2 regions of the Streptomyces sp. NPDC107581 genome follow, and region 2 is predicted to be linked to the other one. Evidence: riboswitches for the same ligand, from Rfam matches in the RefSeq annotation. Region 2 holds a riboswitch; the other holds the start of a gene.

Region 1 (14,718 bases), on a different contig from region 2:
GTTTTTATGGATACGACCGGTTTGCCGCCGATGCGGCGGAGTGCTACCGCGATCTGAAGGCGCCGCGGCAGGTGCGGCGGTTCACCGAGCAGGCACTGTCCAAGCCGACCGAGGAATTCGTGCGCTCGCACGGGCTGCGGCTGGTGGTCTCCGCCGTCGCCGAGCTGGAGTCCGGGAACCTCGATGCGGCCTGTGAGCAAGGGGTGCGGGCCGTGGAAGTGGCCGGGCGGATCTCCTCGGCCCGGACCACGGAGTACGTGAAGGACCTTCTGCACCGGCTGGAGCCTTATGGGGATGAGCCTCGGGTGGTGGAACTGCGGGAGCGGGCCCGGCCTCTTTTGATGATGGCCCCGGCGTAGGCGCAGCGCCGCGGGCCGGCTTCCGATGTGTCCGCCCGGCCGCCGTGCTCTCGGGCCGCGGGCCGTTCTGCGGCTGCCCGCGCAGGTCCCCGCGGCCCCGGGGCGCGCCGTGCCTTCCGGTGTTTGAAGGCTGTGTCAGTGGCGCAGTGCACTATCGAGTCGGGAGGTGGTGCAGGTGCGGGTGGGTGCGTACGACTGTGATGTGCTCGTGGTCGGGGGCGGAATCGTCGGGCTGTCCACGGCGTATGCGATCACGCGGGGCGCGCCGGGTACGCGGGTGACCGTGCTGGAGAAGGAACCGGGCCCGGCCCGGCACCAGACGGGGCGCAACAGCGGGGTCATCCACAGCGGGATCTACTACCGGCCGGGCTCGCTCAAGGCGCGCTACGCGGTGCGGGGCGCCGCCGAGATGGTGAAGTTCTGCGCCGAGTACGGCATCGCGCACGCCGTCACCGGAAAGCTGATCGTCGCCACCGGGCGCGAGGAGCTGCCCCGGCTGCACGCCCTCGTGCAGCGCGGGCGGGAGAACGGGATCCCCGTCCGGGAGCTGGGCGCCGCACAGATCGGCGACTACGAACCGGAGGTGCGCGGACTGGCGGCCATACACGTCGGGACGACGGGTGTGTGCGACTTCGTGGGTGTCGCACGGCAGCTGGCGCGGGCCTCGGGGGCGGAGATCCGGTACGGCGCGCGGGTCGTACGGGTGGACCGGCGGCCGGAGCGGGGCGTGGCCGTGCTGACCGCGGGCGGGGACGTCGTGCGCGGGCGGGTGCTGGTGAACTGCGCCGGGCTGTACTGCGACGAGGTGGCGCGGCTGACCGGGGACGAGCCCGGGGTGCGGATCGTGCCGTTCCGCGGGGAGTACTACGAGCTGGCACGGCCCGAGCTGGTGCGGGGACTGGTGTATCCGGTGCCGGATCCGGCGTTCCCGTTCCTCGGGGTGCATCTGACCCGGGGCATCGACGGAGGGGTGCACATCGGACCCAACGCGGTGCCGGCGCTGGCCCGGGAGGGGTACGGGTGGGGGGTCGTACGGCCCCGGGAGCTGGCCGGGACGGTGGCCTGGCCGGGGTCGTGGGTGATCGCCAGGCGGCACTGGCGGTACGGGGCGGGGGAGCTGCGGCGGTCGGTGTCGAAGGGGGCTTTCCTCGGAGCCGTGCGGAGGCTGCTGCCCGCGGTGGAGGAGGGGGATCTGGTGCGGGCCCCTGCCGGGGTGCGGGCGCAGGCGGTGTTGCGGGACGGGACGCTGGTGGACGACTTCCTGATCCGGGAGGGGGCCCGGGCCGTCCATGTGCTGAACGCGCCGTCTCCTGCGGCCACCGCGTCCCTGCCGATCGGGCGGGAGGTCGGGCGGCGGGCGCTGGAGATGCTCGGGTCGGTGTGACGCCGATGTGACGCCGGCGTGAGGTCGCCCTGTGCTCCGGGCACCGCCCCAGTGGGCTCCGCCCCCTGGCCCCCCGGCCCTTGCCCACCCACCACCCGACTCTGTGGGCAGGAAAGTCACCTGCCCGCCCGTCCCGGAGGGCAGGAAGATCACCGGGCCGCCCGTCCCGGTGAGCAGGAAGGTCACCGGTCCACCCGACACTGTGGGCAGGAAAGTCACCGGGGCACCCGACACTGTGGGCAGGAAGATCACCGGGGCACCCGACACTGTGGGCAGGAAGATCACCGGCCCGCCGGACGCGGTGAGCAGGAAGACCACCGGTCCACCCGGCCCGCGCGGGCCGAAAGGGCGGGTGCCCGCCCGGCTCCCTGGGCCGGAAGATCGCCGGCTTGCCCGGCTCGGCAGGGCGAGAGGGCGCCGTAAAATCGGTGTCACTGTGTCTGACTCCCTGAATGCCTCCAGAGCCCTGCCGTCCGCCACCGGCGAGTCGGCGTCCGTGCATGTCCCCGGTGAGTCCGTTCGGCACACCCGGGGCAAAGGGGAGCCGCGGTTCCCGGACGGGCCCAAGGCCGATCCCGCCGGGTCGCACTTCGAACGGCGGATCCGGAGTTTTCAGCCGCGCCGGAGCCGGGTGACGGCCGGGCAGGCCGATGCGCTGCAGCGGCTGTGGCCCACGTGGGGGCTGGACATCGACGGGCAGGACGTCATCGATCTCGAAGAGATGTTCGGGAACGGCAATCCCGTCGTGCTCGAGATCGGCTTCGGGATGGGCGAGGCCACCGCGCAGATGGCCGCCGGGGACCCGGACACCAACCTCCTCGCCGTCGACGTGCACACGCCGGGGCAAGGGAATCTGCTCAATCTCGCCCACCAGAACGGGCTGTCCAACATCCGGGTGGGCAACGGGGACGCCATCATCCTGCTCAGGGAGATGCTCCGGCCCGACTCGCTCGACGGCCTGCGCGTGTACTTCCCGGACCCCTGGCCCAAGAAGCGGCACCACAAGCGGCGGCTGATCCAGCCCGAGTTCCTGTCACTGGCCGCGACCCGGCTGAAGCCGGGGGCGATCGTGCACTGCGCGACGGACTGGGAGCCGTATGCCGAGCAGATGCTGGAGGTGCTCACCGCGCACCCGGACTTCGAGAACACCCAGGCCGACGGCGGTTTCGCGCCGCGTCCCGAGTTCCGGCCGCTGACCCGTTTCGAGGGACAGGGACTGGACAAGGGACATGTGGTGAACGATCTGCTCTTTCGCCGCGTACCGCATCAGGACCACAGGACCAGTAGCGAGCAGTAGCGACCAGTAGCGACCAGAGGTCGATGCCTTGGCCACCAGCCCTCCGTACCCGACCTTTTCCCCCGGCCCCGGCCCCGGACGCGGAGCGCATCCGCACTGGTGGCAGCGCCGGTGGGTGCGTTACGGAGCACTGATCACGCTGCTGGCGCTGTCGGGTCTGGTGATCCTCGCGCTGGTGCGCCGGCAGACCGGCACGGAGGGTTTCCTGGTCGGGCTCGGACTGGCCGTCCTGCCCGTGCCATGGCTGATAGCCGCCTTCCGTTGGCTGGACCGGGTCGAGCCGGGCCCCTGGCGCAACCTGGTCTTCGCGTTCGCCTGGGGTGCCTGCGCGGCGGCGCTGATCGCCATCGTGGCCAACAGCTTCGCGACGAAGTGGATCGCCACGGCGACCGCCGACCCCGCCGGTGCCGACACGCTCGGCGCGACCGTGATAGCGCCGGTCGTGGAGGAGTCCGCCAAGGCCGCGGCGGTGCTGCTCGTCTTCCTGTTCCGCCGGCGGGACTTCACCGGGATCGTCGACGGTGTCGTGATAGCCGGGATCACCGCGACCGGGTTCGCCTTCACCGAGAACATCCTCTATCTGGGCACGGCCTTCGGGACCGATCAGCTCAGCGGTGACCGCGGCATCGCCTCCGTCACCGCCGCCACCTTCTTCGTGCGCATCGTGATGTCGCCGTTCGCGCACCCCCTGTTCACCGTGCTCACCGGCATCGGCTTCGGCCTGTCCGCGCTCTCGGCGGAGAGGCAGCACACCCGCCGCGTGCTGATCCCGCTCGGCGGGCTGCTGCTCGCGATGGGCACGCACGCGTTCTGGAACGGTTCCTCGAGCTTCGGCGAGTACGGCTTCTTCGCCGTCTACGGCGGCTTCATGGTGCCCGCGTTCGGGCTGCTGACCTGGCTGGCGGTCTGGACCCGGCAACGCGAGCTGCGGACCGTGCGGGAGGAGCTGCCCGCGTATGTGTACGCCGGGTGGCTGGGGCCGGCCGAGCCGTTCGTGCTCGGGTCGATGCGGGCGCGGCGGATGGCCCGGAACCATGCGCGCCGGCACTTCGGGGGGCGGCCCGCGGCGCGGACGGTGGCGCAGTACGAGGCGTACGCCACCTCGCTGGCGTTCCTGCGGCAGCGGGCGCGGCGCGGGCGGGCCGGAGCCGACTTCGCCGTACGGGAACGGGAACTGCTCGGCGAGCTGTGGAGGCGCCGGGAGGTGGCCCGGCCGGCGCTCGATCACGCGGCACGGGCCACCGCGCCGGCCCAGCCGCCGTACGGGGCACCGGCGGCCTACTGGTACGGCTGTCCGGCGGCGCCCCATCCCGCGTACAACCCGTATCGGTCGTAACCGGATCGGCTACGGACAGCCAGCACGGCACCGCCGGAACGCTCCGCGGTGGCCGATCGCCGTTGCGGCTGGACCAGCGGGCTGGACCAGCGGCTGCCGCAAGCGACCGGGGGCGGTGAGGAGCGGGGCGGGCCCGCACCCGTGCTGAGGGGGCTGCGGTCAGGCCGATGCCTCGGTCAGCCTCTTCTCTTCTTCCTCGGTCAGCCGCAGCTCGGCCACGCCCAGCAGGGCCGGAAGCTGTTCCGGTGTCCGTGCCGAGGCGATCGGTGCCGCCACCGTGGGCCGGGCGGCCAGCCAGGCGAGGGCGACCGTGGCCACGGGGGCCCCGTGGGCGGCGGCGATCTCGTCCAGCACCGCGAGGACCCGCCGGCCTCGTTCGGATCCGAGGTGCCTGGCGGCCGAGCCGGCGCGGGCGCTGTCGACCGTCGCACCGGGGCGGTACTTGCCGGTGAGGAAGCCGGAGGCGAGGGCGTAGTAGGGGACGGCCGCGAGGCCCTCTCGGGCGGCGAGGTCCTGGAGCGGGCCCTCGTAGGTCTCGCGGGAGACCAGGTTGTAGTGCGGCTGGAGGGCGACGTACCGGGCCAGGCCCTCGCGCTCGGAGAAGTCCAGGGAGGCCTGGAGCCGCTCGGGGGTGATGTTGGAGGCGGCGATGTGCCGGACCTTGCCCGCCTTCACCAGCTCGTCGAGGGCTCCGATGATCTCCTCGACCGGGACCTCGGGCTTGTCGTAGTGGGTGTAGTAGAGGTCGATGTGGTCGGTGCCCAGGCGGCGCAGGGAGGCGTCGGCGGCGGCCTTGATGTTCGCCGCGGACAGGCCCCGGTACTCCGGGTGCTGGCTGACCTTGGTGGCGACGACGACGTCGGAGCGGTTGCCGCGGGCCTTGATCCACTTGCCGATGATCGTCTCGGACTCGCCGCCCTTGTTGCCCTCGGCCCACGCCGAGTAGGTGTCGGCGGTGTCGATGAAGTTGCCGCCGGCGGCGGTGTAGGCGTCGAGGACGGCGAAGGAGGCCTCCTCGTCCGCGGTCCAGCCGAAGACGTTGCCGCCGAGGGCCAGCGGGAAGACCTGGAGGTCGGAGGAGCCCAGTGGGCGCAGAGAGGCATGGGAGCGGGTCATGCCCCGATCAACGATCACGTCCGCCCCGCACATTCCTCGACTGCCGCGAACGATGTATGAGCGGTCACTGCGGACGACGTGTGAGCGATCGCTGCGGACGACGTGTGAGCGATCGCTGCGAACGGCGTGTGAGCGGTCGCTGCGGACGACGTGTGGGCGCGCGACCGGCAGCCTTGACGTCAGGGCTGCCGGGGACCGGATGAGGGGACGGTGGGGCGCGGGGCGCCGTCGGTCAGGGGGTGAGGCCCTTGCCGTGCAGCCACGCCATCGGGTCGATGCCGGTGGGCTGGCCGCCCGGGTGGACCTCCAGGTGGACGTGCGGGCCGGTGACGTTGCCGGTGGCGCCGACGCGGCCGATCACATCGCCGGTGCCGACCTTCTGGCCGACCTTGACGTTGATCGAGGACTGGTGGCAGAACCACAGCTCGGTGCCGTCGTCCAGGGTGAGGATGGTGCGGTAGCCGTAGGCGCCGGCCCAGCCCGCCTCGGTGATGGTGCCGCCGTGGATGGCCTTGATGAGGGTGCCCGTGGGTGCGGCGAAGTCCAGGCCGGTGTGGTAGCCGGAGGACCACATCGAGCCGGGCTGGCCGAAGGTGCCGGTGATCGTGTACGAGACGACCGGCAGGGTGTACTGCTTGGCCAGCTCGGCCAGGCGCTCCTCCTCGGCCTTCTTCTTGGCGTCGGCCTGCGCCTTCTCCTTGGCGTCGGCGGCCTTGGCGGCGGCTGCCTTCTCCGCCTTGGCGGCCGCGTCGGCGGTCTGCTTCTCGGCGGCGGCGAGGACGGCCGCGGTGGCCTTGCTGTCGGCCTTGCTCTGCTGCTGCTCGGCCTGCGCCATGATCCGGTTGCGCAGGGCCTCGCCCGCGTTGCCGTCCTCGTCGCTGTCGGCGGAGGCCGTGCCGACGTGGCTGAGCGAGGCCGTGGTGGCCTTGTGTGCGTCGGAGGCGGAGGAGTCGTCGAACAGCGAGCCGACGGAGGGCAGGTCGGGCATGGAGAGGGACACCGGCGGCTTGCCGGTGTGGGCGCTGGCCATGCCGCCCGCGCCGACGGCGGCTATGACGCCGACGCCGAGCACGGTGGAGCTGCGGGCGAGTCCGCCGCCGCGCTGCTTGGCGACGCGGTGCCGGCCGCGTACGGGGCGGATGGAGTCCTCGGTGGGATTCCACTCCTCCCAGGGGCCCTCTTCGGTGCGGTGGTCGCCGTAGCCGAAGGACTCGGTCTCGCGCTGAGCCGGGACGAACGGGGCTTCTGGGGCAGGCCGGTTGGACGCCACGCGGGCGTACTCCTTTCCTTCCTCCGCCTACCGGGTTAGCTGACGGGTTCGGAGCAGGAAGGTCTCCTACGCGCGTATACCGGTCGTGGACTCAAGCAGTTCACGACGGCATCCGCGTGATTCACCCCAAGGTGGTGGTTCCCCGGTTCCCTTGCAGGATTCGGCGCGTGCGCACGGAGCCGTCTCGGGTGACGGCTGGGACGACCGCGCTGCGTTATCGAACGTTAATAGACCCACCTGTGAGATTCCAAGCCGTTCGGCTTGATCATTAACGTTCTTCGACCAGGACGTACGGGCTACGACCGGTGGAAAACGGACTAGTTGACCGATGTTCAGGAGTGACAGACGTTTTGATGGTGACTCAGATGTTATGCGGAGGGCTTCCGTCCGCTCACCGTCGGTGACTGCGCTCAGGGCCTTCGTACGGCCAGCAGCGCCATGTCGTCCGTCATCCCGCCCCCGGAGTGCCGGCGCACCTCCACGGCCAGCCGCCCCAGCAGGGCACCCGGGTCGAGGCAGCGGCGCCCGGCGAGCCGCCGGGCGGGATCGTAGAAGCGGCCGTGGGCGTCGCGGGCCTCGGACAGACCGTCGGTGTGGAGCAGCAGGACGGCGCCCTCCGGGAAGCCGTACTCGATCGCACGGTCGGGCCACCGGCCCAGGTCGCTCATGCCGAGCGGCAGCGCGGGCTCATACCCGTCCAGGACGCGCAGGGTGCCGTCGTCGTGCAGCAGGAGCGGCGGCGGATGGCCGCGGTTGACGATCCGTACGACCCCTTCGCCGTGCGGGAGTTCGGCGAGGACGGCGGTCGTGAAGCCCTCGAAGGCGTCGAGCCCCTCCCGCCGCGTGCCCTCACGGGCCAGGGCCCGCTCCAGCCGCTCGGCCACCGCCTCCAGCGTGGCCTCCTGCTCGGCGGCCTCCCGGAACGCCCCGATCACCACGGCGACGGCGGCGACCGCCCCGATGCCCTTGCCGCGCACGTCCCCGACGACCAGCCGTACGCCGTAGGGGCTGTCCTGCACCGCGTACAGGTCGCCGCCGATGAAGGCGTCCTGCTGGGCGGCCTCGTAGCGGGCCGCGATGTCGAAGCCGGCGATGCGGGCGGCAGGTTCGGGCAGCACGGCCCGCTGGGCGGCCTCGGCGATCTCCCGGGCGGAGGCCAGCCGCTGGTCGCCCAGGCGCACGACCTGGTTGATGGCGGCGGCCAGCACGGCGACCGTGGCCACCGTGAACACCTCGGTGAAGGTGCTCGCGTCCGGGTGCAGGCCGTACCGGGCGTGTACGGCGACGGTGGCGGCCAGGGCGGCGAGGCCCGTGAGCACCGTGGTGCGCAGCGAGGACAGCGGCGCGGCGATCAGCGGGGCGGCGGTGAAGAAGGGGACTGCGGTGAAGGCGCGCGGGGTGAGGAAGTCGTACAGGATCCCGCCGCCGATCAGCAGTGCGGGCAGGGCGCGGGCCAGGGTGCGCGGGGTCGGGCGGCGGCCGCGGCGCCGTGCCGGCGGGCGGGGCGCGGGACGTCCGCCCGGACCGGGGTCCGGGACGGGGTCTCCGGGGAGCCTGCCGCCTGCCCTGGCATACGGGCTCTCCTCCTCCACCTCACCAGGGCGCACTGCTCGTCTCCCGTGTTCTTGACGTACGCCCAGCGTGGCGGGAGGAAAAACGGCGGGCGACTGCTGTGGACCGAGCGGATGACCGACTGTGATGTACACCACTTGGTAATCCGGGAAGGCCGCGCTGCGGGAACGGCCGGGGGAAACACGGGGCCACACCGGAAAGCTCGGGAAAACACTCAGGGCCGGAATCCATTGCTGGATTCCGGCCCTGAGCCTTCAGTAGCGGGGACAGGATTTGAACCTGCGACCTCTGGGTTATGAGCCCAGCGAGCTACCGAGCTGCTCCACCCCGCGTCGTTGTGTCTCTACTGTACTCCATGTTCAGGGTGCCGAGCACACGGGTTGATCCGCGGCGCCGCCCAGGGCAGCACATACGCCTTCGGCGCCCCGGCCCGTTCGCCGCGCCCAGGACGGCATCCGCCGCGCTCAGGACAGCAAATGCGCGTTCGGCGCCTTGGCCCGTCCCTCCTGCTCCGGCAGCAGTACGACCTCCACGCCCGCACTCGTCAGCACCCCGGTCCCGTCGGCCGCCGTCACGAACGTGTCCGGCTCCCGCCAGGCCGTGACCACCCGGCGCACCCCCGCCCGCAGGATCAGCTCGGCGCAGGGTGCGGGGCGGGAGGCGCGGCGGGAGCAGGGTTCGAGGCTGCTGTAGACCGTGGCGCCGGCCAGGCGCGGGTCCGCGGGGTCGAGCTTGGCGAGGGCCGCCTCCTCCGCGTGGACCACGGGGTCGCCGCCCTCGCGCGAGTGGCCGCGCGCCAGCTCGGTGCCGTCGGCGGCGACCACCACCGCGCCGACGCTGAAGGCCGTCCCGGAGGGCGGGCACAGGGCGGCCAGGTCGCAGGCGGTGCGCAGCCAGTGGCGGTCGGCGGCGACGGGCAGGGGGCCGGTGCCGGGGGCGGTGGGCTCGTAGTGCATGAGGACGACGTCCTCGATGCGGCGGGTCCCGGTGAGCCGGAGCCGGCCGCCCTGGTACGCCCCCGGGCCGAACAGGCGCGGTGCCGCCGGGTCGCCGACGAACAGCGGGGCGAGGACCAGCTGGAGTTCGTCGGCGAGGCCCTGGTGGAGCAGCTGGGTGTGGACGGTTCCGCCGCCCTCGACCATCAGGCGCCGCACGCCGCGCACGTCGTGCAGGTGCTCCAGCAGCGCGCGCCAGTCGAGGGCGGGGCCGAGGGAGACCACCTCGGCGGTCCGGCCGAGGGCGCGGGAGGCCCGCTCGGCGCCCCGGTCGGTCGTGTACACGAGCTTCTCGCCGCCCGTGTGCCAGAAGTTCGCGGCCGGGTCGAGGTCGCCGGTGGCGGTGACGGTGACCTTCAGCGGGTACGCGGCCCTGCCGTCGGCCACCCGGGCCGCGCGGCGCTCGGGGGAGTTCACCAGCAGGCGCGGGTTGTCGGCGCGGATGGTGCCGGCGCCGATCAGGATGGCGTCGACCGAGGCCCGCACCTCGTCGACCCGGTCGAAGTCGGCCGGGCTGGACAGCAGGAGCCGTTCGGGACCGGTGTCGTCCAGGTAGCCGTCGAGGGAGACGGCGGCGGACAGCAGGACGTACGGGTACGGCATCGGCGCGGTCTCCCTGGCGAAGGCGGAGGACTGTCGGTCTTGGTTCAAGTTTGAAACAAACTTACACTGGCGGCATGACGACCCGCTGGCTCACCCCCGAGGAGCAGCGCGCCTGGCGCGCCTACATCGCCGCCTCCCAGCTCCTGGAGGACGCGATCGACCGGCAGCTCCAGCAGGAGGCCGGCATGCCCCACCTGTTCTACTCCGTGCTGGCCAACCTCTCCGAGGCGCCCGACCGGCGGCTGCGCATGACCGACCTCGCCGAGAAGCTGAAGATCACCCGCAGCAGGCTGACGTACGCGGTGACCAGGCTGGAGAGGGACGGGATGGTCCGGCGCGAGAACTGCCCCTGGGACAAGCGCAGCAGCCTCGCGGTGCTGACCGACGCGGGGACGGCCGTGCTGGAGCGCACGGCACCCGGGCACGTGGAGACGGTCCGCGCGACCCTCTTCGACCGGCTCACGCCGGAGCAGGTGCGGCAGCTGGAGGAGATCTGCACGGGGATCACCCACGGGCTGCAGGGGGACGGCGCCGAGGCCGGGGCGGGCGACGTCCCCTGGCGACGCCGTTCGTCCTGTTCGTCGTCCCGGCCCGAGAACCCCTGAGGCACAGCCCCGGGCCGGCACAGCCTCTGTGGCGCAGCCCCGGGTCCACAGCCTCTGCGGCACAGTCCCGGGCCGAGAACCCCTGAGGCGCGGTCCCGGCCGGGCCGACAGCCTCTGCGGCACAGTCCCTACGGAGAGCTCCCGAGGCGCACGGGGTCACACGGGGTCACACGGGAAACCCGTTGCTTTAACTTTTAAGCATGGGGTAGGGTCGCTCGCGATCCACTGTTTCAAATCTGAAGCAACCGTCCCGGAGGGACCCGCATGCCCGACACCCCCGCCGCCACGCAGCGCGCCCGCGTCCGGGTACCGCTGCGCTTCGCCGACGGCTACCGCGTCGACGCCGAACTCGTCACCTTCCACGGCCTCGCCGACGGCCAGGAGCACATCGCCGTCGTCCTCGGCGACCCCGGCCCCACACCCCTGGTGCGCCTGCACTCCGAGTGCCTGACCGGGGACGTCTTCGGCTCGGCACGCTGCGACTGCGGTCCCCAGCTGCGCGAGGCGGTCGAGCGCATCGCCGACCGCGGGGGCGTCCTGCTCTACCTGCGTCAGGAAGGGCGCGGCATCGGCCTGTACAACAAGCTCGACGCCTACGCCCTCCAGGACCAGGGCCTCGACACCTACGAGGCGAACGCCGCGCTCGGCCTCCCGGAGGACGCCCGCGACTACACGGCAGCCGCACAGATGCTGCGGGCCCTCGGCATCGGCGAGCTGGACCTGCTGTCCAACAACCCCGACAAGGCCGAGCAGTTGCGCTCGCTCGGGGTGGTCGTCCGCGACCGGGTGCCGACCGGCGTCTTCACCACGGCGCACAACGTCCGTTACCTCCGCGCGAAGGTCCTGCAGACCCAGCACACGCTGCCGCTCGCGGAGTTGACCGAACTGAACGCGGGCTGACGTCGGACCCGCGGGGAACGGGACGGCGCGGGGGCCGGGACAGCGCGGGGCCGGGACAGCGCGGGGGGCCGGGACGGCGCAGGGCCAGGGACGGCGCGGGAGCCAGGACGGCGCAGGGCCAGGGACGGCTCAGGGGCCGGGACGGTGCAGGTACCGGGACGGCGCAGGTACCGGGACGGCGCAGGGCCGAGAGTGACGTGCGTGACGCCGAAGCGACCGGCCGGATCCCGGCCCGCCGTACCCGGCGACACCGAGAGCACCGCCGCCTCTCTCCCCCCTGCCCGGCGACTACCTGTCCGGCCGCTCCTCCGCCCCTCTCTCGACGGACCGGGGCATCTCCTGGCGCACATCCGACTCGGCGAGCGGAGCGACCGGCGGCCGGCCGGCGCGCCATGCCGAGTACAGACCCGTCAGCGAGATGGTCACTGCGGCCAGAGACTCTGGCGACAGCCCGAGGGCCACGAGCGTGACGCCGGTCGCGAGCACCATGACGAAGGCAACCAGGTCCAGGGCGGGCGAGCGACGGAGCGAAGTGGGGCGCATGGGCACGGGAGTCCTCTCGGTTCGGGCTAAGTGATCAGGTTTCCTTTCTGGCGTCTTCCGCACTAGCTTTTCTCCTTTCTATCGGAGAAAATCGTCCCCTTCTTGAGAGAAATGAGAGGGGCATGGCGTCCACATCCCGAGGTCGCGGCCGGCCCGCCGCACCTCCGTCGACGGGCTCCGAGTCCCTGGACGCGCTGGTGCTGCTCCTGCAGGGGGTACGCACCCAGGCACAGCTCTCTGTCGAGGATGTGCACGAACTGCTCAAGAACAGCGGCCGGCTGAAGGGTCCGCTGCCGGGCCGGTCGACGTTCTACCGCAAGCTTCGCGGTGTCGGACTGAAGAGTGAACGTCGTCTCGTCGAGGCCGTCATCGGGGTCTGCGTCGCCGAGGAGCAGCGTGCCGACGCGCTCAGGGAACAGGCCGTCTCTCTGTTGCACCAAGCCTGGTCGACGGATGCCGAGCCGGTGCCGTCGCCCCCCGTGGCGGCGTCGGGCGACAGCGGTCCGACCGCCGAGCTGGTACGGGTCCAGCGGGAGTTGATCGACGTCCGGGCCCAGCTCACCGCCGCGCTCCAGACCGCCACCGAGGCCGAGCGGGAAGCCGCACGCTCACGGGCGTTGGTGACCGCGCTGCTGATGTTCGCAACCCTGGGACGGGAAGCGGCCGGGGGCGCGGCGGCCTCCGTCCCCGCCGGCCCTTCCGCCCCCTCCGGTGCCGGACCGGACGATCCGCCGACCCGCATCATGTACGCCGGGACCGGGCGGAGCACGACCGACCGGAGCGACCGAGCCTCGGACGTTCGCGCCTCGGACGTTCGCGCCTCGGACGTTCGCGCCTCGGACGTGGCACACCACCGTCCGGCCACGGCGGACGAGCCGCTCGGCACGCGCGTCACGGACCCGGCAGGCCCAACGGGGTTCGCGGGCCCTGCCCCTGTCCGCGGTCCTCTGGAATGGCCGACGACTCGTACCGATCCCGTCGACCGCACTGCCCCGCCCGGCGCCGAGCGCGCGGACGGCAGGACCGCGCCGGACGCCGGCGCCCCGCCGATCGAGCCGGAGTCGCGGCAGGGAGCTGTGTCCTTGTCGGCGGAGCGGGGGCGTGGGCGTCCCCTGACACGACGGCCGGACTCCGCACGGGACGAGGTGCTCGCGCAGATGGTGCGGCTGGACCCGGACGGCAGCCGCATGGGCTCCGTGATCGACAGCGCGGGCCGGCATCTGCTCGACCCGGTGCACACCGGCCGTTACCTGTGGTCCGAACTCACCCGGTCCGAGCGGACGGTCTTCGGCACCACCGTGCAGCAACGGATGCAGAGCGAGTTGGGCCTGGCCGGTGGAGTGCACCTGGACTTCACGGTGGCGGGACACGACCTGGACGTGAGGTTCTCGCTGGGCAGGCACAACTGGATGTTCCCGCCGGAGCTTCAGGGTGAGTTGTGCCTGGTCGTGGGCGCCGATGACGCCGACGGCCGGTGGAGCATCGGCCTGCTGCGGGTGGAGCCCGAACTGATGCGCACGGGATCCAACCGCGACGGGAAGCGCGGGCTGAGCGCGGAGGGCCGCCGTGCGATCACATGGATCCACCGCGACCTCCCGCTGCCCGAACACGCCCTGCGCCGGCTCTCTCCCGACGTGCTGCGCGCGGTCTTCGCCAAGTCCTCGGGACAGGCCCGCGCCGAGGAGCTGTTCCTGCGGGCCCAGCTCACTCGGATCACAGGGGCGGATCTCTCCGCCGTCACCAGGCAGGCCGACAGTGCCAAGCGGGCACGGGAGGCACGGCGCAGGCTCGCCCGTCGGGGCGTCCTGATTCTGAACGGCACTCTTCCCCGCCATGTCGAGTGGGCCGCCGGCCTCGGCCTGCCCGTCCCGGCGCCGCACACATGGATGAGCGTCCGGCTCGCCCCGGCCTCGCCCCGGCACGACGGCAGCCCCACGATCACACTCGACGGCACTGCGTGGTGCGTGGCCCGCCCGGACGACCCCGAGGTCCCCCTGCCCAGCACCACCCGCGCCTGACCGACACGGACCTGACCTCGCCGCAGGTCCCCGAAAACGAGTCGGCGCCCGGGTCAGCCGAAGCCGACCCGGGCGCCGCGCAGCAGGTCAGAGGGGTTTTCCCCTCCCCTGCACCTGTAGGCCCTGTGGGACTCGAACCCACAACCAATGGATTAAAAGTCCACTGCTCTGCCAATTGAGCTAAGGGCCCAGGCGATGTTGCCTGTCCGAGCATAGCCGGACGCGGCCGAGTCTCCGATCGGGTATTGCCGACTCGGCCGCGTCGGGTGGGCGGAGCGGGTGGGTGTGGTCACTTTTCGACCGGCTCGGGAGCCCGGACGCGGGCCGGATCGAGGAACCAGTGGCGGGCCGAGGCCAGCCACCAGGTGGCCGCGAACCCGAGCACGACCAGGACGGCGACCGGCGCGTAGTTGAAGGTCTTCCAGGTGACCGGCGACACCTGGGGGAGCATGAAGAGGACCGTGATCACGACCACCCAGGTCACGGCGACGATGCCGACGATCCCCGACCAGCGGCCCAGATGCCACGGCCCGCGTTCGAAGGCGGCGCCCTTGCGGACCCGCAGGAAGGTCGGGATGACGTAGGCGATGTAGAGGCCGATCACCGCGATCGACGTCACCGCCGCGTAGGCCGTGGAGTTGATGAGGTAGGGGAGGCCCAGGACGAGGGCGGCGAGGGCGGCCAGCCAGACCGCTGCCACGGGGGTGCGGGTGCGTGGGC
Region 2 (14,718 bases):
AGCGCCAAGGCCATCGCCACCGCGAGCAACAAGACCGACCTGCCGGGCAACCTCTGGTACGCCCTGTGGGACCAGAAGAACACCACCACGTCGGACTGGCCCTGGGGCTCGACCCAGTTCACCAACCACAGCCGGGCCCACCAGTACATGGTGAACAGCAAGGAGTCGTACGGCGGCGTCACCCTCACCGTCGACCGCGACGCGTGGGACGCGCCCGTCGCCATCACCGGCTGACCGACGCAGACGGCACGGCCGCACAGGTCCGGCCGCCACTGAGACCCGGGGGCGGGCAGGATCCGGCGGCCGGCGCCGGAGCAAGGCAGGAGAGCAGGTAGGACGTGGCCAAGCAAGTACGGCAGGTGGCGCAGGGGCGCCCGGCGAAGCAGGCGCAGGCATCGGCGGGCGGCCGGCTCGCGGTGTTCGGCCGCGGTGCCGACGCATGGCTGCGTACCCTGCGCGGGCGCGGCATCGCCCTCGCGGCGGGCGCGGTCGCCGTCGTCGGCGCCCTCGTGGTGACCGGCGCCCTGCTCTTCCGGCACGACGACCGGCCGCCGATCCCCGACACCCGCGCCCGGCACTACACCGAGACCGACGCCTGCCTGCTCACCGGCAAGGACGGCGTCAACGGCACCCCGGCCGCCGACGTGTGGCAGGGCATGCAGGACGCCTCCCGCACGACCCACGCCAGGGTCAGCTACGACCAGGTGACCGGCGAGCAGAACGCCGGCAACGCGCGGCCGTTCCTCAACGGGATGCTGCAGCGCTCCTGCGACGTCGTCCTGGCCGTCGGCCGGCCCGAGGTGACGGCGGCCGTCCAGGCGGCGCCGCGCTACGGCAAGGTCGGCTTCGTGCTGGTCGGCGGTGGCGGCGCGGGCGGGAACGTGACCACGGTCCGCGCCGGCGACGGGCTGCGCGCGGACGTGGCGGCGGCCGTCGAACGGGCGGTGCACGGCCGGCGCTGAGCGGTCCGGGGGGCGGGGCAGTACCGGAACACCCGAGGAATCGTTGGTCGAATGGGTTGGCCAGAGCTTGGCCGCTGCCTACCATCGATCACCGCAAGACTTTGTGCTCCGTCGCACAATCTCCTCAGGAGGTTTCCTTGCACCGCCGCCGTCGCACCGCGCTCGTCCTCTCCGCCGCGATCGCCGCCGCGGCACCCCTCCTCACCGCCTGCGGAGGCCAGGCGCACGCGGGCGCCGCGGCCGTCGTCGGAGGGCAGCGGATCACCGTCGCCCAGCTGGAGAGCAGGGTCAACGAGGTACGCAAGGCACAGCGGGCCGCGGTGCCCGACGAGACCCAGTACCAGCAGGTCCTCTCCTCCACCGCCGGCCTCACCCGCGACACCCTGCACAACATGGTTCTCGACCGGGTGCTGCACCGCGCCGCGCAGGACGAGGGCATCTCGGTCACCCGCAAGGAGGTCGTGCAGATGCGCACCGGCCTGGAGCAGCAGGCCGGCGGTGCCAAGGGGCTGGAGACGGCCTGGCTGCAGAAGTACGGTGTCGCGCCCGCACGCCTGGACGACAACCTCCGCCTCCAGGTCGAGGCCCAGAAGCTCGCCGCGAAGCTCGGCACCGACACCACCCAGCCCGCCTTCTGGAAGGCCCTCTCCCAGGCCTCCGGGGAACTTCACATCGACCTCAACCCGCGCTACGGCTCCTGGGACGTGCAGAAGAGCAGCCGTGTGGACGCGAAGACGCCGTGGGTGCGGGACGTCACGACGGGGACGCAGCAGCAGTCGGCGTAGGCCCCAGGACGGGGCCAGGGGCCGGAAGCCACGGGCCGGAAGCCAGGGGCCAGGCCAGGGGCCGGAAGCCAGGGGCCGGAAGCCAGGGGCCGGAAGGCAGGGGCCGGAAGCCGGAAGGCAGGGGCCGGAAGCCAGGGGCCGGAACGGCAGCGGACAGGGCTTCCGGTCATACGATCACAGGACCTGCTCGGCCCTGTGGACGACCGAGCCCCTGCCGTCGCGCCGTGCGTTACGTTCGGATCGTGAACGAAACCAGCCCCGAAGCCGCCCCCGGCCGCATCGTCCTGCTCACCACCAGCCACCGCGTCGCGCCCGGACTGCTGTCCTGGCCCGCCTGGCAGGCGCTGCGCACCGCCGACGCCGTGCTGTGCGCGGACGGCGCGCATCCGCAGCTGCCGTATCTGCGCGAGGCCGGGATACCGGTGGCGCAGGCGTCCCCCACCGCCCAGGAGCTGGTCGACGCCTGCGCCGGCGGGCGGACGGTGGTGGTCGTGGCCACCGGGGAGGGAGAGCCCGCCCTCACCGACGGCCTGGCACGCCTGGCCGGCAGCGGCCGCGTCGCCATGCCCGAGCTGGAGCTGCTCCCCGCCTCCTACGACCTGCCCGGCGCCCGCCTCCTCGACCTCGTCCAGGTCATGGACCGCATCCGTGCCGAATGCCCCTGGTCGTCCCGCCAGACCCACCAGGGGCTGGCGAAGTACGGCATCGAGGAGGCCTACGAACTGGTCGAGGCGATCGAGGCCGGCGACCGCGAGGAGCTGCGCGAGGAGCTGGGCGACGTGCTGCTCCAGGTCGTCTTCCACTCCCGCATCGCCGAGGAGGACCCGGACGCGCCGTTCTCCGTCGACGACGTGGCGGGCGGCATCGTCGCCAAGCTCATCCACCGTCATCCGCATGTCTTCGGCGACGAGAAGGCCGAGACACCGGAGGACGTCAAGGAGCACTGGCTGCGCACCAAGGCCGAGGAGAAGCAGCGCACTTCGGTCACCGAGGGCGTCCCCCTCGGCCAGCCCAGCCTCGCCCTGGCCGCCAAGCTCGCCTCCCGCGCCCGCACGGCCGGGCTGGACGTGCCCCTGCCGCAGGGCGAGGGCGTCGGTTACGAACTGCTGGCGCTGGCCGTCCGGGCCGAGGCACAGGGAGCGGACCCGGAAGCGGCGCTGCGGGCGGCGGCGCGGACGTACCGGGATGCGATCAGGACGACCGAAGGAGCGCCCGGAGCGGAGGGGGAGAGCGAGGCGGTCCTCACCGAGAAGCCGGATACCGTCAAGGAGTGACCGACCAGCCCCGCCTTCCGACGGCTCCCGACCTCTTCACCTGGGAGTTCGCCACCGACCCCTACCCCGCCTACGCCTGGCTCCGCGAGCACGCCCCCGTGCATCGGACACGGCTGCCCAGCGGGGTCGAGGCCTGGCTGGTCACGCGGTACGCGGATGCCAAGCAGGCCCTCGCCGACCAGCGGCTGAGCAAGAATCCCGCGCATCACGACGAGCCCGCGCACGCCAAGGGGAAGACCGGCATCCCCGGTGAGCGCAAGGCCGAGCTGATGACGCACCTGCTCAACATCGACCCGCCGGACCACACCCGGCTGCGCCGGCTGGTCAGCAAGGCGTTCACGCCCCGCCGCGTCGCCGAGTTCGCGTCCCGGGTGCAGGAGCTGACCGACCACCTCATCGACGGGTTCGCGGGCACGGGCTCCGCCGACCTGATCCACGAGTTCGCCTTCCCGCTGCCCATCTACGCCATCTGCGACATGCTCGGCGTCCCGCGCGAGGACCAGGACGACTTCCGGGACTGGGCGGGCATGATGATCCGGCACGGGGGAGGACCGAGGGGCGGGGTGGCGCGGTCCGTCAAGAAGATGCGGGGCTATCTCGGCGACCTCATCCACCGCAAGCGCGAGGCCCTGCCCGCGGAGCCCGCCCCGGGCGAAGACCTGATCTCCGGCCTCATCCGCGCCTCGGACCACGGCGAGCACCTCACCGAGAACGAGGCCGCCGCCATGGCCTTCATCCTTCTCTTCGCCGGCTTCGAGACGACCGTCAACCTCATCGGCAACGGCACCTACGCCCTGCTCACCCACCCCGAGCAGCGGCGCCGGCTGCAGACGTCCCTGGCCGCCGGGGAGAGGGACCTCCTGGAGACCGGTGTCGAGGAACTCCTGCGGTACGACGGGCCCGTGGAGCTGGCCACCTGGCGGTTCGCCACCCGGCCGCTCAGCATCGGCGGGCAGGACATCGCCGCCGGGGACCCGGTGCTCGTCGTCCTCGCCGCCGCGGACCGCGACCCCGGCCGGTTCGCCGACCCCGACGTGCTGGACCTGTCCCGCCGGGACAACCAGCACCTCGGCTACGGCCACGGCATCCACTACTGCCTCGGTGCCCCCCTCGCCCGGCTGGAGGGCCAGACCGCTCTCGCCACCCTGCTCACCCGCCTGCCCGACCTGCGGCTCGCGGCCGATCCGGCCGAGCTGCGCTGGCGCGGCGGACTCATCATGCGCGGCCTGCGCACGCTTCCCGTGGAGTTCACGCCCGCGCCATGAGCGCGTCCGCCCGGGCGCACAGGAACACGTCCGCCCGGGCGCGCACGGCAGACGTCAATTCTGTGATCTTCACGTGATCTGTGCGGCATTAACTTGTGACAAGTGATCGTCTGCCTATACGTTCACCCATCAGCGCGGCGCCCAGCTTCATCCGCCGCGCCCCTCCGTTGTCGCACGAAAGGCTTCCGCATGCTCTCCGGGAACGGTCGTCACCGTCGCCCCCGTCAGGCTCCGGCTCTCCTCGTCGCGGCCGGAGTGACCGGCTCCGCCATCGCCATCCCGCTCCTCGGCGCCGCGAGCGCCAACGCGGCCGACGGCACCACGTGGGACAAGGTGGCCGAGTGCGAGAGCGGAGGTTCCTGGAGCGCGGCCACCGGCAACGGGTACTACGGCGGCCTGCAGATCTCCCAGGACGACTGGAACAGGTACGGCGGCTCGCAGTACGCCTACAGCGCCGACCAGGCCAGCCGCTCGCAGCAGATCGCCGTCGCCGAGAAGATCCTCGCCGACCAGGGCACCACTCCCTGGGCCACCTGCGCCCTGCTCTCCGGTCTGACCTCGAACTCCGGCTCCGTGGACGTCGACACGGGTGTCGGCGGCTCGGGCTCGTCGGACCAGGACGCGTCGGGCTCCGGTGACTCCTCCGGGTCCAAGGACTCGTCCGGCTCCGCCGGTGATTCCGACTCGTCCGACCTGCCGGATTCATCGTCTTCGTCACCTTCGTCGGACTCGTCGGACTCCTCCTCCGAGACGACCGCCAAGCCGTCCTCGGGCGGGGACACGGACTCCGGCAAGGGTCAGGGTAAGAACGAGGACAAGGTGGACAGTAAGGGCAACACCGCTGAAACCCCCAAGTCCGACAAATCCACCTCGCCCGGTTCCGGGGGCGCGCAGGGGAGCGGGTCGGCCACCACGGATCCCGCTACGGAGGATTCGGACAATTCCCAGCAGACCGGCGGCTCTTGGAGCCTGGTGGACACCGGCGCCCTCACCAGTGGCGGACGCCACCGTGGCGGCAGTGCGGATGAAAACATGACAAACGGTCAGGATGCCACCTCGTCGGGCCGCCACGCCTCCCGTGATGCGGGCACCTACACCGTCCGCGAGGGCGACACCCTCGTCTCCATCGCCGACTCCCTTGGTGTCGACGGCGGATGGCACGCGCTCTACGCCGGGAACAAGAAGGTCATCGGCACCGACCCGAACGACATCACCCCCGGTCAGGCCCTGGATGTCACTGCGGAAAAGGGTGCAAAGTAGCGGGAGTTGACGCCCCGCTTCACGCCTAATGTCCGTTTTGGCGAAAGTGTGGGATGAGTCTCAGAAGCCCTGATCGTCTTTGAAATTCCGCCGTGGGCATGTCTACGGTCAAGGCCGCTCGTCACCACGAGCCCCGGCAGTCGCAACGCCGAATCCTGCCAGCGGTTGCCCGGGAACAGTCGTCGCGTCATGCGCCGTAGGCAGGAGCGGGGGACCCAAGGTAAGTGCCGGGCCCAGCAGTTGAAGCTGGATCCGGCTTGGGGTGAAGCCGTGCCTCTCCAGGAGGTGCGGCCGGGCAACTCAACCGGCCCGAACCCGACAGCTCACCTCGCAGGCGTCGGTGAGGGGATCGATCCATGCTGTTTTCCGGCAAGGGCAAGCACCGTCGTCCGTCCAAGGCCACTCGCGTCATCGCGCTGGCCGGTGTCACCGGTGCCGCTGTCGCCGCCCCGCTGATGGCGGCCGGCAACGCCTCCGCCGCCACCACCTCCGAGTGGGACGCGGTCGCCCAGTGCGAGTCCGGCGGCAACTGGTCCATCAACACCGGCAACGGCTACTACGGCGGCGTGCAGTTCTCCGCCTCCACCTGGGCCGCCTACGGCGGTACGCAGTACGCCGCGCAGGCCAACCAGGCCACCAAGGCGCAGCAGATCGCCGTCGCCGAGAAGGTCCTCGCCGCCCAGGGCAAGGGCGCCTGGCCGGTCTGCGGCACGGGCCTGTCCAGCACCCCCAACAACGGTCCGGCCCCCACCACCGAGTCCAAGACCACCGGGTCGAAGACCGCTGCGCCGAAGACCACCGCGCCGAGCACCACCACCCGCTCCACCGACCCGCAGGCCGCCTCCCGCTCCGCCGAGCGCCCGGCCGCGAGCAAGACCGTCACCACCCCGGCCGGCAAGAAGGTCAAGAAGGGCGACGGCGAGTACAAGGTCGCCACGGGTGACACCCTCAGCTCCATCGCCGAGAAGCACGGTGTCAAGGGCGGCTGGAACAAGCTGTTCCAGCTGAACAAGGACATCGTCGAGGACGCCGACCTCATCTACCCGGGCCAGCAGCTGCACCTGAAGTGACACCTGGCTCCCACCCGGACCACAGCGCCCTCACAAGGCCGGCCCCCACTCTGAAGGCCTCGTGAGGGTCATCCCCCCGTCCCCACGGGCTCCCCGCCCCGGCGCGTGTTCCCCCGTACGCGCCGGGGCGGGGTTGTTTGTTCCCCCGCCCGGCCGCCCCGCCCGGCCGCCCCGCCCGGCCGCCCCGCCCGGCCGCCCTGCCCGGCCGCCCCGCTCCGTGTCCCCGCCCCGTTTCCCCAGTCTTCGGCCGGGCCTCATCCGGACGTCCCTTTGTTCCGTGCGTAAACAATGGGTACGGTCTCCCTGTCCACGGGCGGTCGGTCGACGGTCGGCGCCCCCGGGACGGTTAGGCTCTAGTCGCAAGGCACACCAGCCCGCACAACCAGCGTCACATCCACGAAGGAGATGCTCGTGCCGTCCATCGACGTCGTCGTAGCCCGGGAAATCCTGGACTCCCGAGGCAACCCCACGGTCGAGGTCGAGGTCGGCCTCGACGACGGCAGCACGGGTCGTGCCGCCGTTCCGTCCGGCGCCTCCACCGGTGCCTTCGAGGCCATCGAGCTGCGCGACGGTGACCCGAACCGCTACCAGGGCAAGGGCGTGGAGAAGGCCGTCCTCGCCGTCATCGAGCAGATCGGCCCCGAGCTGGTCGGCTACGACGCCACCGAGCAGCGCCTGATCGACCAGGCCATGTTCGACCTGGACGCCACCGACAACAAGGGTTCCCTCGGCGCCAACGCCATCCTCGGCGTCTCCCTCGCCGTCGCCCACGCCGCCTCCGAGGCCAGCGACCTCCCGCTCTTCCGCTACCTGGGCGGCCCCAACGCGCACCTGCTGCCGGTGCCGATGATGAACATCCTGAACGGCGGCTCGCACGCCGACTCCAACGTGGACATCCAGGAGTTCATGATCGCCCCGATCGGCGCGGAGTCCTTCTCCGAGGCCCTGCGCTGGGGCACCGAGGTCTACCACACCCTCAAGAAGGTGCTGAAGGGCCGCGGCCTGTCCACCGGCCTCGGCGACGAGGGCGGCTTCGCCCCGAACCTCGGCTCGAACCGCGAGGCCCTCGACCTCATCCTCGAGGCCATCAAGGAAGCCGGTTACGCCCCCGGCGAGCAGATCGCCCTGGCGCTCGACGTCGCCGCCTCCGAGTTCTACAAGGACGGCACGTACCTCTTCGAGGGCAAGGAGCGCTCCGCCGCCGAGATGACGGAGTACTACGAGGAGCTGGTGGCGGCCTACCCGCTGGTCTCCATCGAGGACCCGCTGTTCGAGGACGACTGGGCCGGCTGGAAGGTCATCACCGACAAGCTCGGCGACAAGGTCCAGCTGGTCGGCGACGACCTGTTCGTCACCAACCCCGAGCGCCTCGCCCGCGGCATCGAGGAGGGCACCGCCAACGCCCTGCTCGTCAAGGTGAACCAGATCGGCTCGCTGACCGAGACCCTGGACGCCGTCGAGCTGGCCCAGCGCAGCGGCTTCAAGTGCATGATGTCCCACCGCTCCGGCGAGACCGAGGACGTCACCATCGCCGACCTCGCCGTCGCCACCAACTGCGGCCAGATCAAGACCGGCGCCCCGGCCCGCTCCGAGCGCGTCGCCAAGTACAACCAGCTGCTGCGCATCGAGGAGATCCTCGACGACGCCGCGGTGTACGCCGGCCGCAGCGCGTTCCCGCGCTTCAAGGGCTGAGCGTCCCCCGCACGTCCGCCCGGCGGACCGTCGGGCGCGGCAAGGGCTGACCCGCACAGGGGCATGACCCAGCCAGTCGTACGTACGTCCCCGTACTCGGTCCCGTACCGTGTGCGGGGACGTACGCACGTGAAAGGGGAGGCGGAGAGCCAGATGGCCGTGAAGGACCGGGACCGTTTCTCCACCGCGACCAGGCTCAGGCTGCTCGGCGAGCAGACGGCGGCCCGGGTCTACCGCTCCCAGACCAAGCGGCAGGCCCGCCGCTCCCGGCTCACCGGGCGCGCCGCGCTGCTCGCGCTGGTGCTGTGCTCGCTGATCGTCGCCCTCGCCTATCCGATGCGGCAGTACGTGTCCCAGCGCGCCGAGATCGCCGACGTACAGCGGCAGCAGCGGCAGGCCCGCCAGCGCGTCGAGCAGCTGCGCGACCTCAAGGCGCGCTGGCAGGACGACGCCTATGCCGAGCAGCAGATCCGGCGCCGGCTGCACTATGTGATGCCCGGTGAGACCGGGTACGTCGTGATCGACCCGGGCGCGGCCAAGCAGTCCCGCGCCGGTCTCGGGGCCGCCCACCGGCCCTGGTACGCGAACGTCTGGGACGGGGTCGACAAGTCCGATGCCTCCGACCAGTGAACCGACAGAAAGACAGCTGAAGACAGTCATGGAAACGCCTCCGCCGCCCACTCCGCGCACCGAGCCGACCGACGCGGACGTCGAGGCCTTCAAGCAGCAGCTCGGCCGTCCGCCGCGCGGGCTGCGGGCGATCGCGCACCGGTGCCCGTGCGGGCAGCCGGACGTCGTGGAGACCGCCCCGAGGCTTCCGGACGGCACGCCCTTCCCCACGACGTACTACCTGACGTGCCCGCGTGCCGCCTCGGCGATCGGCACGCTGGAGGCGAACGGCGTCATGAAGGAGATGTCCGACCGGCTGCAGAGCGACCCCGAGCTGGCCGCCGCCTACCGGGCCGCGCACGAGGACTACATCCGGCGCCGGGACGAGATCGACGTCCTGGAGGGCTTCCCGAGCGCGGGCGGCATGCCCGACCGTGTGAAGTGCCTGCACGTCCTCGTCGCCCACTCGCTGGCCGCGGGACCGGGCGTGAACCCCCTCGGCGACGAGGCGATCGCCATGCTGCCCGAGTGGTGGGCCAAGGGGCCGTGTGTCGTGCCGGGCGCCGCCGCGGAGTGACCGCCGGGCACCCGTCGTCCCGCAGGGTCCGGCTCCCCGGACCCCCGGCCCCGTCCATCCTCCACCCGGCCCCGCCGGCCGGAACGCCGAAGAGAAGGATCTGCCCATGACCCGCGTCGCCGCCATCGACTGCGGTACGAACTCCATCCGTCTGCTGGTCGCGGACGCGGACCCGGAGACGGGTGAACTCGTCGACCTGGACCGCCGGATGACGATCGTGCGGCTCGGCCAGGGCGTCGACCGCACCGGCCGGCTCGCCCCGGAGGCGCTGGAGCGGACCTTCGCCGCCTGCCGCGAGTACGCCGGGATCATCAAGGAGCACGGCGCCGAGAAGCTCCGCTTCGTCGCCACCTCCGCCTCCCGGGACGCGCAGAACCGCGAGGACTTCGTGCGCGGCGTCCTCGACATCCTCGGCGTCGAGCCCGAGGTCATCACCGGCGACCAGGAGGCCGAGTTCTCCTTCACCGGCGCCACCGCGGAACTCAAGGGCCGTGACGACCTCACCCGGCCCTACCTCGTCGTGGACATCGGCGGCGGCTCCACCGAGTTCGTCGTCGGCGACGACCACGTACGGGCCGCGCGGTCCGTGGACATCGGCTGTGTGCGGATGACCGAACGGCACCTGGTGCACGACGGCAAGGTGAGCGACCCGCCCACCGAGGAGCAGATCGCCGCGATAAGGGCCGACGTCGAGGCCGCCCTCGACCTCGCCGAGCAGACGGTCCCGCTGCGTGAGGCGCACACCCTGGTCGGCCTCGCCGGCTCGGTGACCACGGTGTCCGCGATCGCCCAGGACCTGCCCGAGTACGACTCCGGGCGCATCCATCACTCGCGCATCTCGCACGAGCGCGTCCGTGAGATCACCGAGCGGCTGCTGCGCTCCACGCACGCCGAGCGTGCGCGGATCCCCTCCATGCACCCGGGCCGCGTCGACGTCATCGGTGCGGGCGCCCTCGTCCTGCTCGCGATCATGGAGCGGATCGGGGCCGAGGAGGTCGTCGTCAGCGAGCACGACATCCTCGACGGCATCGCGTGGTCGGTGGCGTAGCTCTCTTTTGTTACTGACCAGTAGCCGTCGGCTGAGCAGGTCGGATAACGTCTGAGCGGGGCCGAGGGGTCCTCAAGGGCCCCTCGGTGACGGCCGGTCGGAAAAGTTCGTGAAGTTCTTCACAAGGAATTCCGCCTCGTGGAACCGTGAAACGGGCCCGGTTGGCCCTTCCGGGGGCCGCCAAGCCGTTTGAACATGTTCAGACGGCAGGCGCGAGAAGGGCTCGGAAGGGTTCGCTCCGGGGGTGTTGCGAGGTGCTCACGAGCGCCCCGGTCGCCCAGAGAGGCAGCTCACGCGGCCTTGACAACGGGTCAGACCACCCCGTGGTTCCCCTCCGGGGTCATGGCCTGTGTCACGCGAGCCGCGGAGTTTAGCACAGGGCCTGTCAGACCTTGTGAAGGGGCGCACGAGCACCCCTCCCGGGGCGGGTGGATACTCGATGGCATGAGCACCACGGAGCGTCCCAGGATCCTCGTAGTAGGCGGTGGGTACGTAGGCCTGTACGCAGCTCGGCGCATTCTCAAGAAGATGCGCTACGGCGAGGCGACCGTCACGGTCGTCGACCCCCGGTCGTACATGACCTACCAGCCCTTCCTCCCCGAAGCCGCCGCCGGCAGCATCTCCCCTCGCCACGTCGTCGTCCCGTTGCGACGCGTGCTGCCGAAGGCGGAGGTCCTCACCGGCCGGGTCACCACCATCGACCAGGACCGCAAGGTCGCCACGATCGCCCCCCTCGTGGGCGAGGCGTACGAGCTGCCCTTCGACTACCTGGTCATCGCGATGGGCGCGGTTTCCCGCACCTTCCCGATCCCCGGCCTCGCCGAGCAGGGCATCGGCATGAAGGGCATCGAGGAGTCCATCGGCCTGCGCAACCACGTCCTCGAACAGCTGGACAAGGCCGACTCCACGACCGACGAGGAGATCCGCCGCAAGGCGCTCACCTTCGTCTTCATCGGCGGTGGCTTCGCGGGCGCGGAGACCATCGGCGAGGTCGAGGACATGGCCCGGGACGCGGCCAAGTACTACAACAACGTGTCGCGCGAGGACATGCGCTTCGTCCTCGTCGACGCCGCCGACAAGATCCTCCCCGAGGTCGGCCCCAAGCTCGGCCAGTACGGCAAGGAGCACCTGGAGAGCCGCGGCGTGGAGATCTACCTCTCCACCTCGATGGACTCCTGCGTCGACGGCCACGTCGTGCTGAAGAACGGCCTCGAGGTCGACTCCAACACCATCGTCTGGACGGCCGGCGTCAAGCCCAACCCGGCTCTGTCCCGCTTCGGCCTCCCGCTGGGTCCGCGCGGTCACGTCGACTGCGCGCCCACCCTCCAGGTCCAGGGCACGGACTACATCTGGGCCGCGGGCGACAACGCCCAGGTGCCGGACGTCGCCGCCCGCAAGGCCGGCGTCGAGAACGCCTGGTGCCCGCCGAACGCCCAGCACGCGCTGCGCCAGGCCAAGGTCCTCGGCGACAACGTGGTCTCCGGCATGCGGGGCTTCCCGCAGAAGGAGTACAGCCACGCCAACAAGGGTGCGGTCGCCGGTCTCGGCCTGCACAAGGGCGTCGCGATGATCGTCATGGGCAAGATGAAGATCAAGCTCAAGGGCCGCCTCGCCTGGTACATGCACCGTGGCTACCACGGTCTGGCGATGCCGACCTGGAACCGCAAGATCCGCATCTTCGCCGACTGGACCCTCGGCATGTTCCTCAAGCGCGAGGTCGTCTCGCTCGGCGCCATGGAGAACCCCCGCGACGAGTTCTACGAGGCCGCCAAGCCGGCGCCGGTCGCCGCCGCGAGCAAGACCGAGAAGGCCAAGGCCTCCTGACCTCCGGTCGCCGATCCACCCGAAGGACCCCCTGCCATCCGTGGTGCAGGGGGTCCTTCGGCGTTGCGGGGGCTCCCCGGCAATGGGGGGATTTCCGCGGCGTCGTGACGGCCGGTTCGGCACCGCCTTGATCCGCCGGCGGGGCGTGCCGCCGCCGCGGCCGAAAAAAAGAGGCGCCGCAACCCCTTTGCGGGACTGCGTCGGGCGGTCGTCGGTGTTTACGTGGTGAACGGACATCCGGGATCGTCGTCTTGGAGGTGTGCGCCATGGCCGACGCCGCGTCGCGGCTGACAAGTGTTGCCGAGCAGGTGCTGGGAGTGCCGCTGCCGGTGCGGATCCGCGCCTGGGACGGTTCCCAGGCCGGACCGCCGGGAGCCCCCGTCTTCGTCGTCCGCAACCGCCGTGCCCTGCGCCGACTGCTCTTCAAACCGGGCGAGCTGGGCCTGGCCCGCGCCTGGGTCTCCGGGGACCTGGACATCGAGGGCGACCTGTACACCGCGCTCGAAGCCATGGCCGGACTGATCTGGGAACGCGGGGAGGACGCCCGTACCCTCGTCCAGGCCCTGCGCGATCCGGACGTTCGGGCCGCGGCCCGCGAGCTGCTGAGGCTCGCCGGACCGCCGATCCCGCCCGCCCCGCCGCGCGAGGAGGCCCGCAGACGCGGCCATCTGCACACCCGGCACAGCGACAAGCGGGCCATCAGCCACCACTACGACGTCGGCAACGACTTCTACGAACTCGTCCTCGGCCCGTCGATGGTGTATTCGTGCGCGTATTGGGAGGCCGGAGACGACGCCACCCTGGAGTCGGCCCAGCGCGACAAGCTCGAACTGGTCTGCCGCAAGCTCGGCCTGGCGCCCGGCCGGCGGCTGCTGGACGTCGGCTGCGGCTGGGGCTCGATGGCCCTGCACGCGGCCCGTGAGCACGGGGTGAACGTCGTCGGCATCACCCTCTCCCAGGAGCAGGCCGTCTACGCCCGCAAGCGCGTCGCCGACGAGGGCCTGGCCGACCGGGTCGAGATCAGGGTCCAGGACTACCGGGACGTCGTGGACGGCCCCTACGACGCCCTCTCCTCCATCGGCATGGCCGAGCACGTCGGCGCCGAACGCTACCTGGAGTACGCGAGCACCCTGTACGCCCTGCTCAAGCCCGGCGGGCGGCTGCTCAACCACCAGATCGCCCGCCGCCCGCAGCGCGACGAATCGACCTACGAGACCGACCGGTTCATCGACGCCTACGTCTTCCCGGACGGCGAACTCGCCCCGGTCGGCACCACCGTCACCCAGCTGGAACGCGCCGGCTTCGAGGTCCGGGACGTGGAGTCCATCCGCGAGCACTACGCCCACACCCTGCGCCACTGGGTCACCAGGCTGGAGGCCGACTGGGACCGCGCGATCCGTCTCGCCGGCGCCGGCCGCGCCCGCGTCTGGCGCCTGTACATGGCCGCCTCCGCGCTCGCCTTCGAACGCAACCGCATCGGCGTCAACCAGGTGCTGGCCGTGCGCACCCCCGAGTCGGGCGGCTCCGGCCTGCCGCTGCGCACCCGCACCTGGCACGGCTGACACGCGAAGGGCCCCGCTCTGCACCGGCAGAGCGGGGCCCTTCGTCGCCGCGGTGCTACTCGGCCTTGATCGCCGCCAGCATGTTCAGCCGGGCCGCGCGCCGGGCCGGCCACAGCGCCGCCAGCACGCCGACCACCGCCGCCAGCAGCAGGAAGACCGTCATCCGGCCCCAGGGCAGCACCAGTTCGTAGGTCGGCATCTTGGTACCGAGCAGCTCACCGGCCGCCCAGCCGAAGAAGACGCCCAGGCCGATGCCGAGGACCCCGCCGAACAGCGAGATCACCAGGGACTCCAGGCGGACCATCCGCTTGACCGCCTTGCGGTCCAGGCCGATCGCGCGGAGCATCCCGATCTCCTGGGAGCGCTCGAAGACCGACATGGCCAGCGTGTTGATGACGCCGAGGACCGCGACGATCACCGCCATGCCGAGCAGGCCGTAGACCATGTTCAGCATCAGCGTGAACATCTTCGCGATGTCGTTGGAGATGTCCTGCTTGTCCTGCACCTTGATCGCCGGGTTGGGGCCGAGGACGTTCTCCAGCTTGTCCTTGGTCGCGTCGGAGGCGCCGCCCGCCGTCTTGACCATGACCTGCATGTCGGCCGGGTCCTTCAGGTGCGGGGTGATGGCCTTGTTGTCGACGATGATCCCGTTGAGCAGGTCGTTGCCCTCGTAGATCCCGGCGACCGTCAGCTTCTGCGCCTTCCCGTCCTCGTAGTGCGCGGTGAACCGGGAACCGGCCCGCCAGCCGTACTCCTTGGCCCGCTCCTTGTCCACGACGACCTGCGAGCC

Evidence for each region. A riboswitch is a leader RNA that binds a small molecule or an ion and turns the genes downstream of it on or off. The one in region 2 is predicted to bind cyclic di-AMP.
Region 1: another riboswitch for cyclic di-AMP. It lies ahead of ACZ7P3_RS03925 (M23 family metallopeptidase); the one in region 2 lies ahead of ACZ7P3_RS27055 (transglycosylase family protein).

Annotation. Positions count from the first base shown of each region.
Region 1 is NZ_JBVKBH010000001.1:832,461-847,178, reverse strand. Features, by position in the region: gene ACZ7P3_RS03950 (MFS transporter) at 1-359, shown strand, start outside; gene lhgO (L-2-hydroxyglutarate oxidase) at 526-1,743, shown strand; gene trmB (tRNA (guanosine(46)-N7)-methyltransferase TrmB) at 2,180-3,040, shown strand; gene ACZ7P3_RS03935 (PrsW family intramembrane metalloprotease) at 3,069-4,376, shown strand; gene ACZ7P3_RS03930 (aldo/keto reductase) at 4,536-5,492, opposite strand; gene ACZ7P3_RS03925 (M23 family metallopeptidase) at 5,725-6,762, opposite strand; cyclic di-AMP (ydaO/yuaA leader) riboswitch at 6,772-6,938, opposite strand; gene ACZ7P3_RS03920 (PP2C family protein-serine/threonine phosphatase) at 7,173-8,369, opposite strand; tRNA gene ACZ7P3_RS03915 (tRNA-Met) at 8,593-8,666, opposite strand; gene ACZ7P3_RS03910 (dihydrofolate reductase family protein) at 8,799-9,932, opposite strand; gene ACZ7P3_RS03905 (MarR family winged helix-turn-helix transcriptional regulator) at 10,007-10,537, shown strand; gene ACZ7P3_RS03900 (GTP cyclohydrolase II) at 10,802-11,437, shown strand; gene ACZ7P3_RS03895 (hypothetical protein) at 11,726-11,980, opposite strand; gene ACZ7P3_RS03890 (NaeI family type II restriction endonuclease) at 12,103-13,998, shown strand; tRNA gene ACZ7P3_RS03885 (tRNA-Lys) at 14,116-14,188, opposite strand; gene ACZ7P3_RS03880 (amino acid permease) at 14,288-14,718, opposite strand, start outside.
Region 2 is NZ_JBVKBH010000011.1:98,355-113,072, reverse strand. Features, by position in the region: gene ACZ7P3_RS27085 (glycoside hydrolase domain-containing protein) at 1-234, shown strand, start outside; gene ACZ7P3_RS27080 (hypothetical protein) at 339-962, shown strand; gene ACZ7P3_RS27075 (SurA N-terminal domain-containing protein) at 1,100-1,747, shown strand; gene ACZ7P3_RS27070 (nucleoside triphosphate pyrophosphohydrolase) at 1,990-3,021, shown strand; gene ACZ7P3_RS27065 (cytochrome P450 family protein) at 3,018-4,286, shown strand; gene ACZ7P3_RS27060 (transglycosylase family protein) at 4,476-5,546, shown strand; cyclic di-AMP (ydaO/yuaA leader) riboswitch at 5,729-5,898, shown strand; gene ACZ7P3_RS27055 (transglycosylase family protein) at 5,903-6,616, shown strand; gene eno (phosphopyruvate hydratase) at 7,022-8,308, shown strand; gene ACZ7P3_RS27045 (FtsB family cell division protein) at 8,462-8,938, shown strand; gene ACZ7P3_RS27040 (DUF501 domain-containing protein) at 8,967-9,494, shown strand; gene ACZ7P3_RS27035 (Ppx/GppA phosphatase family protein) at 9,601-10,542, shown strand; gene ACZ7P3_RS27030 (NAD(P)/FAD-dependent oxidoreductase) at 10,987-12,366, shown strand; gene ACZ7P3_RS27025 (class I SAM-dependent methyltransferase) at 12,633-13,928, shown strand; gene ACZ7P3_RS27020 (ABC transporter permease) at 13,984-14,718, opposite strand, start outside.